2 regions of the Corynebacterium jeddahense genome follow, and region 2 is predicted to be linked to the other one. Evidence: riboswitches for the same ligand, from Rfam matches in the RefSeq annotation. Region 2 holds a riboswitch; the other holds the start of a gene.
The links. Region 2 has a riboswitch for S-adenosylmethionine ahead of CJEDD_RS11115 (hypothetical protein). Riboswitches for the same ligand answer to the same signal wherever they lie in the genome.

Region 1: linked by a shared signal. The riboswitch ahead of CJEDD_RS05405 (hypothetical protein) and the one ahead of CJEDD_RS11115 (hypothetical protein) in region 2 are both predicted to bind S-adenosylmethionine.

Annotation. Positions count from the first base shown of each region.
Region 1 is NZ_CP063194.1:1,090,115-1,094,417, reverse strand. It holds gene CJEDD_RS05420 (DNA primase family protein) at 1-466, opposite strand, end outside; gene CJEDD_RS05415 (peptidase dimerization domain-containing protein) at 441-1,121, shown strand; gene CJEDD_RS05410 (hypothetical protein) at 1,313-1,576, shown strand; SAM riboswitch class IV at 1,652-1,769, shown strand; gene CJEDD_RS05405 (hypothetical protein) at 1,794-2,399, shown strand; gene CJEDD_RS05400 (NADPH-dependent FMN reductase) at 2,570-3,142, shown strand; gene CJEDD_RS05395 (phosphoenolpyruvate carboxykinase (GTP)) at 3,255-4,303, opposite strand, start outside.
Region 2 is NZ_CP063194.1:2,303,115-2,307,417, reverse strand. It holds gene CJEDD_RS11125 (GntP family permease) at 1-1,373, shown strand, start outside; gene CJEDD_RS11120 (esterase/lipase family protein) at 1,378-2,205, opposite strand; SAM riboswitch class IV at 2,264-2,384, shown strand; gene CJEDD_RS11115 (hypothetical protein) at 2,403-2,756, shown strand; gene CJEDD_RS11110 (hypothetical protein) at 2,749-3,294, shown strand; tRNA gene CJEDD_RS11105 (tRNA-Gly) at 3,309-3,379, opposite strand; gene dcd (dCTP deaminase) at 3,462-4,025, shown strand; gene CJEDD_RS11095 (hypothetical protein) at 4,062-4,303, opposite strand, start outside.

The DNA.
Region 1 (4,303 bases), 1.2 Mb from region 2:
TCCCGCGTGATTCTCGGCGTTTGAGCGCGTAGGCCGCATAGGTTTTCGCGTCCTCGAACGCGGCGAACGCCTCCTGTTGGGCGGCGTTGAACATGGCCTGGGCTTTCGCCTTCGACATCGACGCCAACAACATGGCAGCCCCCGTGGCGGCGAGCTGGTCTTTGGCGTCTTCGAGCAGCTCGTGGGCCTCGGCCAGTTGGCGTTCGGTGAGCTCCTGGGCGACGGCTTGGGCTGCGGGTGCGGATTCGTACCAGACACCGTCGTAATAGACGAGCCAGTCGGTGGCCTCCGAGTAGCGCAGCGTGTCCGGATAGGCCTTGGTTAGGGCGTGGGCTTGGCCGACGTCGCTGTAATCGGCGGGGCGTACCGAATCCAGGCTCGCCTCAAAATCCTCTGGTGGCACATACCCGGGCTGGTTCTCGACCGTCTTGGCGAACCGGGTGGCCGACCGCCAGATCGACTCCACCTCTGCCTCGGGCAGCGGCGGTCACGGCTCGGAACCGGAGACAACGATCGACCCGGTGGTGATGGCGGCGGCCACGGTGATGCGTTTACAAACCGTGGTGTCGCGGGAGATCAGCCCGCGTGACACCGCGGTTGTGACTGTCGGGCGGATCGAGGCCGGGAGCAAAAACAACATCATCCCGGAGTCCGCCTCGCTCGGGCTGAGCGTCCGCAGCTTCAGCGAGACCGTGCGCGAGCGCCTGGTTGCGGGAATCCAGCGCGTCATCGAGGCCGAGGCCGCGGCGTCAAACGCTCCAAGGCCACCGAAGATTGAGTTCGGTGACCGTTTCCCGGTCACCTATAACGACCCGGAGATCACGGAGGAACTGAACGCGGTCTTTGTTGACGCCTTCGGGGAGGACGCGTTTTTCGCACCCGGCGCGCTCTCCGGAAGCGAAGACGTCGGAGTGCTCGCCACAGCCGCGGGGGTGCCGCTTGTGTACTGGATGCTCGGCGGTCACGACGCCGCGGAGTACGCCGCGGCGGAGGCGGCGGGAACGGTCCACACCGATGTGCCGTCGAACCACTCACCGCACTACGCACCCGTCATCGATCCGACGCTGCAGCGCGGTGTTGCAGCGCTTGTGCTCGCCACAAGGCACTGGCTCGACCGCTAGACACAGGCCCGTTTACGCCTTAGATTAATTATGTCTTACATAAATAAATGGTGTGGGCGCCGACGGCGCAGGCCGACTCCTGGAATATGTCGCAGTGGAAGACGAACCGGATGGTTGGTTCATCTATCACGCAATGCCTGCCACAAAGAAAGTTCTGATCGAGGTAGGCCTTGGAGCAAGGAGGTAGCGTCATGAGCACGTACACCGATGTAAACGGGGTTGAGTTCACCGATGAGCAAATTGAGCGCTGGGCGGCAGAGGACGAATCCGAAGCGGGATACACCGGCGACCACCTCGGCCCGTCACGCCCCGGTCGACCCGTCAGCGTCGGAACCGATGTGCGCCCGGTGACTGTGCGGCTCGATGCTGCGCGCCGCGCGAAACTCGAACACTACGCACACTCCCACAGCACGAGCATCTCGCAGGCCGTTCGGGATCTCATCGACGCGATGTAGCCCTCATCAAGGCGACCAAGGCGACCAAGGCGACCCGTGACAGCGGATCGTTTTGTGTGCTACGATCACTTCCACGTTCAAGAGTCGTAACCGTAGGTACCTGGCCGGTTACGCGACAACCCGAATCCATCGATTCCCGGGTGTCCCAGGGGAAGAACGGGCTTCATGAAATCTCATGGAGCAAGATTCGATGGGGCGCTTGCCCCAAGAAAGGGGCGTGAGCTCCGTGTCTGCACATCATTTTTCATTTGAGACCGACCAAGACTGGTGGAGCCGGATCGGGCTTGGTTACTCTGGGGTCAAACCCGGCACTCGTTTCGGGAACCGCGTGAGAGCGTCGCTGCTGAAGATCTTGCGCGAGCACCCGCCGGTTGCATTCGCTGGCGGTGACAACGGCGCCACGCTGTCACTTGACGACTTCGCCGCACTGATCGAGGCCGCGGCAGCTGACGCTGTTCGCGCCGGCGAAGAAGAAGAGCGGATCACCGCTGAGACCCTCCGTGAAGAGGGGAGCGCGCGGGTTGAGCAGGCGTACGCGATGCCCGACGCTGATTCGCTGATCACCGAGGGGCGCTGGGCCGGGCTCACGAAGGGCGAGGCGTTTGCGTGGTGCTGGGCGCTTTTCGAGTACGAACCGCACGGCTTCGTCCACCCCAACTCGCAGGTCCGGGTGGAGAGCCGGGCGAAACTTGCGCAGGGCGAACTGCCGTCGGTGTTTGGTTACCCGGAGCGCGCGAAAGAGTTGAAAGCCAGTGGCTTGGATCCCCGCAAGTTCCGGGAGCACCAGGCCGCGCTTGGTGCTCGGAGCTTCGGTTACTCATGAGGTTCGCAATGGCGGAATTGTTAACATAGGCTTGACCTCGTGAGCGAGTGCCGGTTCTGCTCGGCTTGGGGCAGCGACCGGCAGCTCGCGCCGCGCGAGTCTGTGGCGTATGAGGGCGCGGATCGCGGTGCATGATCCACAGTTGAAATAGAGAAAAGAGAGTGAAACGTATGACGAAGCGCGTGAGTGTGATTGTTGGGAGCCTGCGTCGTGGCTCCTTTGCCCGTAAGATTGCGCACAACCTGATTCCGATGTTCCCTGAGGGGTACGAGGCGAAGATCGTGGAGATCCGCGACCTGCCGCTGTACGATTTCGACTACGACGACCCAGAGGTCACCGACAAGCCGGTGCCGGCGGAGTACACGGAGTTCCGCGAGACGATTAAGGCCTCTGACGGGGTGCTGTTTGTGACCCCGGAGAACAACCGCACCATCCCGGCGTGCCTGAAAAACGCGGTGGATATTGGGTCGAAACCCAACGCCGACGTTGCGTGGAAGGGACTCCCGGCGGGAATTGTGAGCCACTCTGTTGGACGCATGGGCGGGTACTCGTCGCAGAAGAACCTGCGCCTTGCGCTTTCCTACTTCGACATGCCAACGCTTGGCCAGCCCGAGGTGTTCCTGTCGCAGTCGCCTGAGCTTTTCGGTGACGGGGATAAGATCACCCGCGAGTCAACCGTTGAGTTCCTGCAGAAATACATTGACCGCTTCGCTGAGCTGATCGAAAAAACCAGCCGCGATTAGTTTTCGCGGGCGCGTAACCCAAAGGCGAGGGGGAAACCGAACACGTTTCGGTTTCCCCCTCGTTTGTTGTGTGGCAGTTTTGTGTCGCCGCGGCCGCGCGGTGGCGCAGGCGCTAGCTGTCTGCGCCCCCTGCGTCAGTTGCCGCCTCGGCCCGCAACGCCTCGACAAGCGCCTCGTGTGCGTCCCAGATTTCGCGCGGCATATCGGGCAGCTCGCGCAGGTGCTCAGCGCGGTGATCGGTTTCCTGCAGCCAGCGTTCAACGTCAACCCGCAGCAGTTTGTCGAGATCCGCCGCGTCGATTTCGAGACCGGTAAAGTCGAGCTCTTCAACAAGCGGGAGCACGCCGATCGGGGTTTTGCGTCCCTTGACTTTGCCGTCGCGGTACTGTGTGAGCCAGTTCAGCGCGCGCAGGTTCTCGCGGAAGCCCGGCCACAGGTAACGACCGGTTTCGGGTTCGCGCTGGAACCAGTTGACGTGGGCAAACATCGGCATCTCTTTCAGCTGCCCGAGCACTTTAAGCCAGTGTTCGGCGTAGCGACCCTCGGAGTACGAGAAGAACGGACGCATCGACATCGGGTCGTAACGCAGCTGCCCGTCAAGCCCGTCCGCTGCGAAAGTCGCCTCGGCGCCGAGTGTCAGCCCGTCGTAGACGCCATCAACAAGGTTGTCGATTGCGCGGATCAGCGGTTCACGATCGCGGGTGCGGCCACCGAAGATAATCGCGTCAACGACCACGCCCTCGGGTTTGGAGACGTCTTCGGCGAGGTTCGGGATGCGCTCCAGCGGAATCGTGAAGCGGCTGTTCGGGTGCGCCCACGGTTCGTTTTGCTGCTCGGCGGTGCGGTCGGTGATTTTCGCGCCGGTCCAGTCGAGCCACCCTGCCGGGTCGGCCGGGGGTTCGGGGGTGAGACCCTCCCACCACACCTCGCCGGTGACTTCGTTGTAGGCGGTGTTGGTGAAGATCGTGCCCGATCCCTCAGCGATTGCCGCCATCGCGGTGGGGTTGGAACCCTCGTTGGTGTCTTTTGCGACACCGAAGGCACCGTTTTCGGGGTTGATGGCACGGAGTTTCCCTTCGTCGTCAACCCACATCCAGGCGATGTCGTCGCCGTAAAAATCAACGCGGTAGCGGTCGCCGAGTCCGTTTGGCGGCAGCGTCA
Region 2 (4,303 bases):
AGCCGGTACTCGGAGCCGGCCCGCTGCTGGGAATCGCGGCAGCGGCGATTGCGCTCATTTTGTTCCTGGTGATGCGGCTGAAGCTGCACGCGTTTGTGGCGCTGATCATCGCGTCGATCTTCACAGCGCTCGCCGCAGGCATCCCGATCGACGGCGTGATGCCGACGCTGATGAAGGGCTTCTCCTCCACACTGGGCAACATCGCGCTGCTCGTCGGCCTGGGCGCGATGATCGGCCGCCTCGTCGAAGCGTCCGGAGGAGCGCAGTCGCTTGCCGACGCCCTCGTGAAACGCTTCGGCGAAGACAAGGCTCCGTTCGCTCTCGGGTTGGCGTCGCTGATCATGGGCTTCCCCATCTTCTTCGACGCGGGCCTGATTGTGATGCTGCCCGTGATCTTCGCGGTGGCGCGGCGCCTCGACGGCCCGATCCTGGCCTACGGCATCCCGGCTGCGGGTGCGTTCTCGGTGATGCACGTGTTCGTGCCGCCGCACCCGGGCCCGGTCGCCGCCTCGGACTTCTACGGCGCGGACATGGGCCTGGTGCTGCTGTTCGGCCTGTTGGTGGCGCTGCCGACCTGGTACGTCTCCGGCTACCACTGGGGCAAGTACGTGGGCAAGAAGTACCCGAACCGCGTGGCCGACACCCTGCTGAGCGACCAGCAGCAGCTGACCCACAAGGCGGCGGGGCCGGGCACCGTGATCGCGGTGATGCTCATCCCGATGCTGCTCATCTTCGGCAACACGGGTGTCAACGCGTTGTCTACCTCGGGGCGCATCGATGGCGGCGCTACCTGGGCCCGCACCCTGACCTTCCTCGGCCAGACGCCGATCGCGCTGCTAGTGACGGTGCTGGTGGCCATGGTGGCGGTCGGCTTCAACCTGGGTGTGCCGCGCGAGGAGGTGCAGGCGCGCATGGAGTCGGCGCTCGGCCCGGTGTGCTCCGTCATCTTGATCACCGGCGCGGGCGGCATGTTCGGCGGGGTGCTGCGGACCTCCGGCATCGGCGACGCACTGGCGGATTCGATGTCGAACCTCGGCATCCCCGTCCTGCTCGCGGCCTGGCTGATCGCCGCGGCGCTGCGTATCGCCCAGGGCTCGGCAACCGTCGCGCTGACCACTGCGGCGGCGCTCATGGTGCCGGCGGTGGAGGCCGGCGCCTACTCCGGCGTCCAGCTGGCGCTGATCGTGCTGGCGACGGCGGCCGGTTCCGTGATCGCTTCCCACGTCAACGACTCCGGCTTCTGGCTCGTCGGCCGCCTCATGGGCCTCGACGTGGCCACCACGCTGAAGACGTGGACCGTGAACCAGACCCTCATTGCCGTGATCGGCCTGCTGCTGACGTCGGTGTTCTACGGAATCACTCTCGCGTTCTAGCGCGTTACACCAGCCAATCCACTTCCGGGGGTGTGTGCTCGCCCACGTCGCGCGTGAGTCCCCACAACGTCAGCTCCGCGTACAGCGGGTCCCGCGGCATGAGCATGTGCAGGGGCGCGTACCCGCCGTAGAAGCGCGCCGAATCCACGTTGGCCACGTCCGCGCCTCCCACAGATTCGAGCTCGGATGCAGAGTTCGGGGTGACCACCGTGTCCGCCGGCGAATACAGCGAGGTGTACACCACGCGCGGGTCGGTGTCCGGCACCTTTGCAAAGTCCCGAAGCCACGCCGACCCCACCAGCTGCTGCGCCGCACCCGGCGCCACCAAAGAAGTCAGCCGGGGCAGCCGGGACGCCACCTTGCCCAGGTCGCCGGCCCACCCGCGGAAATCGGTGCCGTGAAAGTTGCCGCCCATCGCCACCACGCGCCGGACCTTCCCGGCGCCGCCGCGGGCGATGAACAGCTTCGTCATCAGCGCACCCTGTGAGTGCGCCACGATGTCCACCTGCTTTGCGCCCGTCGCCTTAAGTACGCGCTCAACGTTGTTCGCGACGTCGCCCACGATGGCGTTTAAGTCCCCCACGCCGAAGAACCCGGGCGCGATCATGTCCCCGTAGTCGTATCCCCACACCCAGAACCCGTGGTCTTTCAGGTGCTGGGCGTTGTGGCGGAACGCCGCCGCCCGCGAATTGATTCCGTGGACGTACATCACCGGTGTTGCGTGCTTGGCGCCAAACGACGGGTCGTTGAACGGCAGACGCGGCCGGTTCTCGCGGCCCTGCAGCGCGCCGTAGCCTGCGGCCAGTCCCATGAGTGCGCGAGTGAGCTGCATGGAGGAAGAGTGTATCCAAGCTTGCGCTAGACAAAGCTGTCTACTACTGTGCCCGATGGATCAAGAAATTGACGGCTACGTCTCCCGGCGATCGTCGATTAGCAACCGCGCAAGATCGCGCACGGTGCTTCCGGGAGAAGATCCGCCGGCGCGGCAACCGCCCGCCGGAAGTGCGATTGCTCTGAGGAGAAACCCCCATGTCCCGGGTTGAAACAGCCCCGTCCATCGGCCACCGCGAGTGCGACTTGGTGGCGCGCGGCCACAAACCCCACTGGATCCCGGCGCTCAAGGCCGCGAACGGGCCGGAGGAGCTGTGGTTGGAGATCCTGTCCGTGCAGGTCGACGGCACGCAGCTTGTCATTGAGACCGCCCGCGGCACGTTCACCCGCTACAACCACGACCCCGCGGGCGCCGCCCAAGCCGTCGACTTCAACCGCGAGTGGGGCGTGCTGCGCGGTCCGGAGGTGACCGGCGAGGACGGTCATACCAGGCGAAGCGTCCACCTGGTGTCGATGTCGCCGATCGGCCCCTGCGAGGTGTCCGTTGCGTGAGCTTGCCGTCCAAGACTGGGTGCCCGCCACCAAGTACCGTCGCTTCGGCACCTGTCTCACCGTGAACATGTCCTTCTACCAGTTCACGTTCAGGCTGCGCACGAGCAGGGGAGTGGATGTGTTGTGGCGGCGCATGGGGCAGGTGTTCGAGATCTCGTCGGCGCTCAACGCGTTCCGCAGCTGCGGAAAGATCTACCCGCTGCCTCATCTGCGCAGCGCCTGCCGGTTCGTCGACCTGGAACAATGTACCCACTTCGCCCGCGGGCACCACCTACCGAAGCGCCGCCTCATGGCTCTTGAATCGTCGGAACCCATTCACTGGGAACCTATCGAGATCGTGGAACACACCGGCATCCGGCTGGTCTTTGTGGAAATCAACACCATGATCATGCGGGAGGTCTTCCACCACGATCCCCAGGCCCTGTCCCGCGCGGTGGCCTACGCGCCGAGGTACACCATGCTCGTGACCGGAGGGGCGCGCCCCAAGTACCTGTCGGCCACGGGTCTCCCCGGTATCCCGTGCACGACCCCCGCGTAAGCCCCATCTAGGAGAGCCGGCGACGAGAATCGAACTCGCACTCTCAGCTTGGGAAGCTGATGTTCTACCACTAAACTACGCCGGCACTGCCACACCTGAAATGCAGCAGAGGTAAGAGTAGCACCGCCCCCGCCCAGCCCAAAAAGCGCCCAACTACACTGGCCGGCGTGCTGCTTTCTGATCGTGATATCCGTGAGTCCGTCGATAAGCAAAGGCTCCTCATTGAGCCTTTCGACGCAGGGCTGATTCAACCGAGCTCGATCGACGTGCGCCTGGACAGCCTGTTCCGGGTGTTCAATAACCAGCGCTACACGCACATCGATCCGAAGCTGGAGCAGCCCGACCTGACCACGCTCGTCGAGGTGCCCGAGGGCGAGCCGTTCGTGCTGCACCCCGGCGAGTTTGTCCTGGGTGCGACGCTGGAGCGCTTCACGCTTCCCGACGACCTCGCCGGCCGCCTCGAAGGCAAATCCTCCCTCGGCCGCCTCGGTCTGCTCACGCACTCGACCGCCGGCTTCATCGACCCGGGCTTCACCGGCCACATCACGCTGGAGCTTTCCAACGTGGCCAACCTGCCGATCACGCTGTGGCCGGGCATGAAGGTCGGCCAGCTCGCGCTGTTCGCCATGACCTCGCCGGCCGAGATCCCCTACGGATCGTCCGCGCTCGGCTCCAAGTACCAGGGCCAGCGCGGGCCGACGCCGTCGAAGGCGTACCTCAACTTCCAGTAGGTGTTCGGCGTTTGAGTTTGGGGGGTGCGGCTGCGGTTATAGGAGCTGCTGCAGCTGCGGTGCGAGGCCCGCGGCGGAAACGAGCAGGCTGAGCACGGACAGTACGATCGCCACGATGGCCAGCGTGTTCTTCCCCTGAGGCGCGGCGGGCTCCTTCACGACGGTCGTCCGCTCCACCGTCGTCCTCTCAACCGTCGTTTTCTGCGGCGTAGCCTCTGGTTTGGCTTCGGGTTTTGCCTCGGGTTTTGCGCAGTCCCTCAGCGCTTGCACCTGGGCGT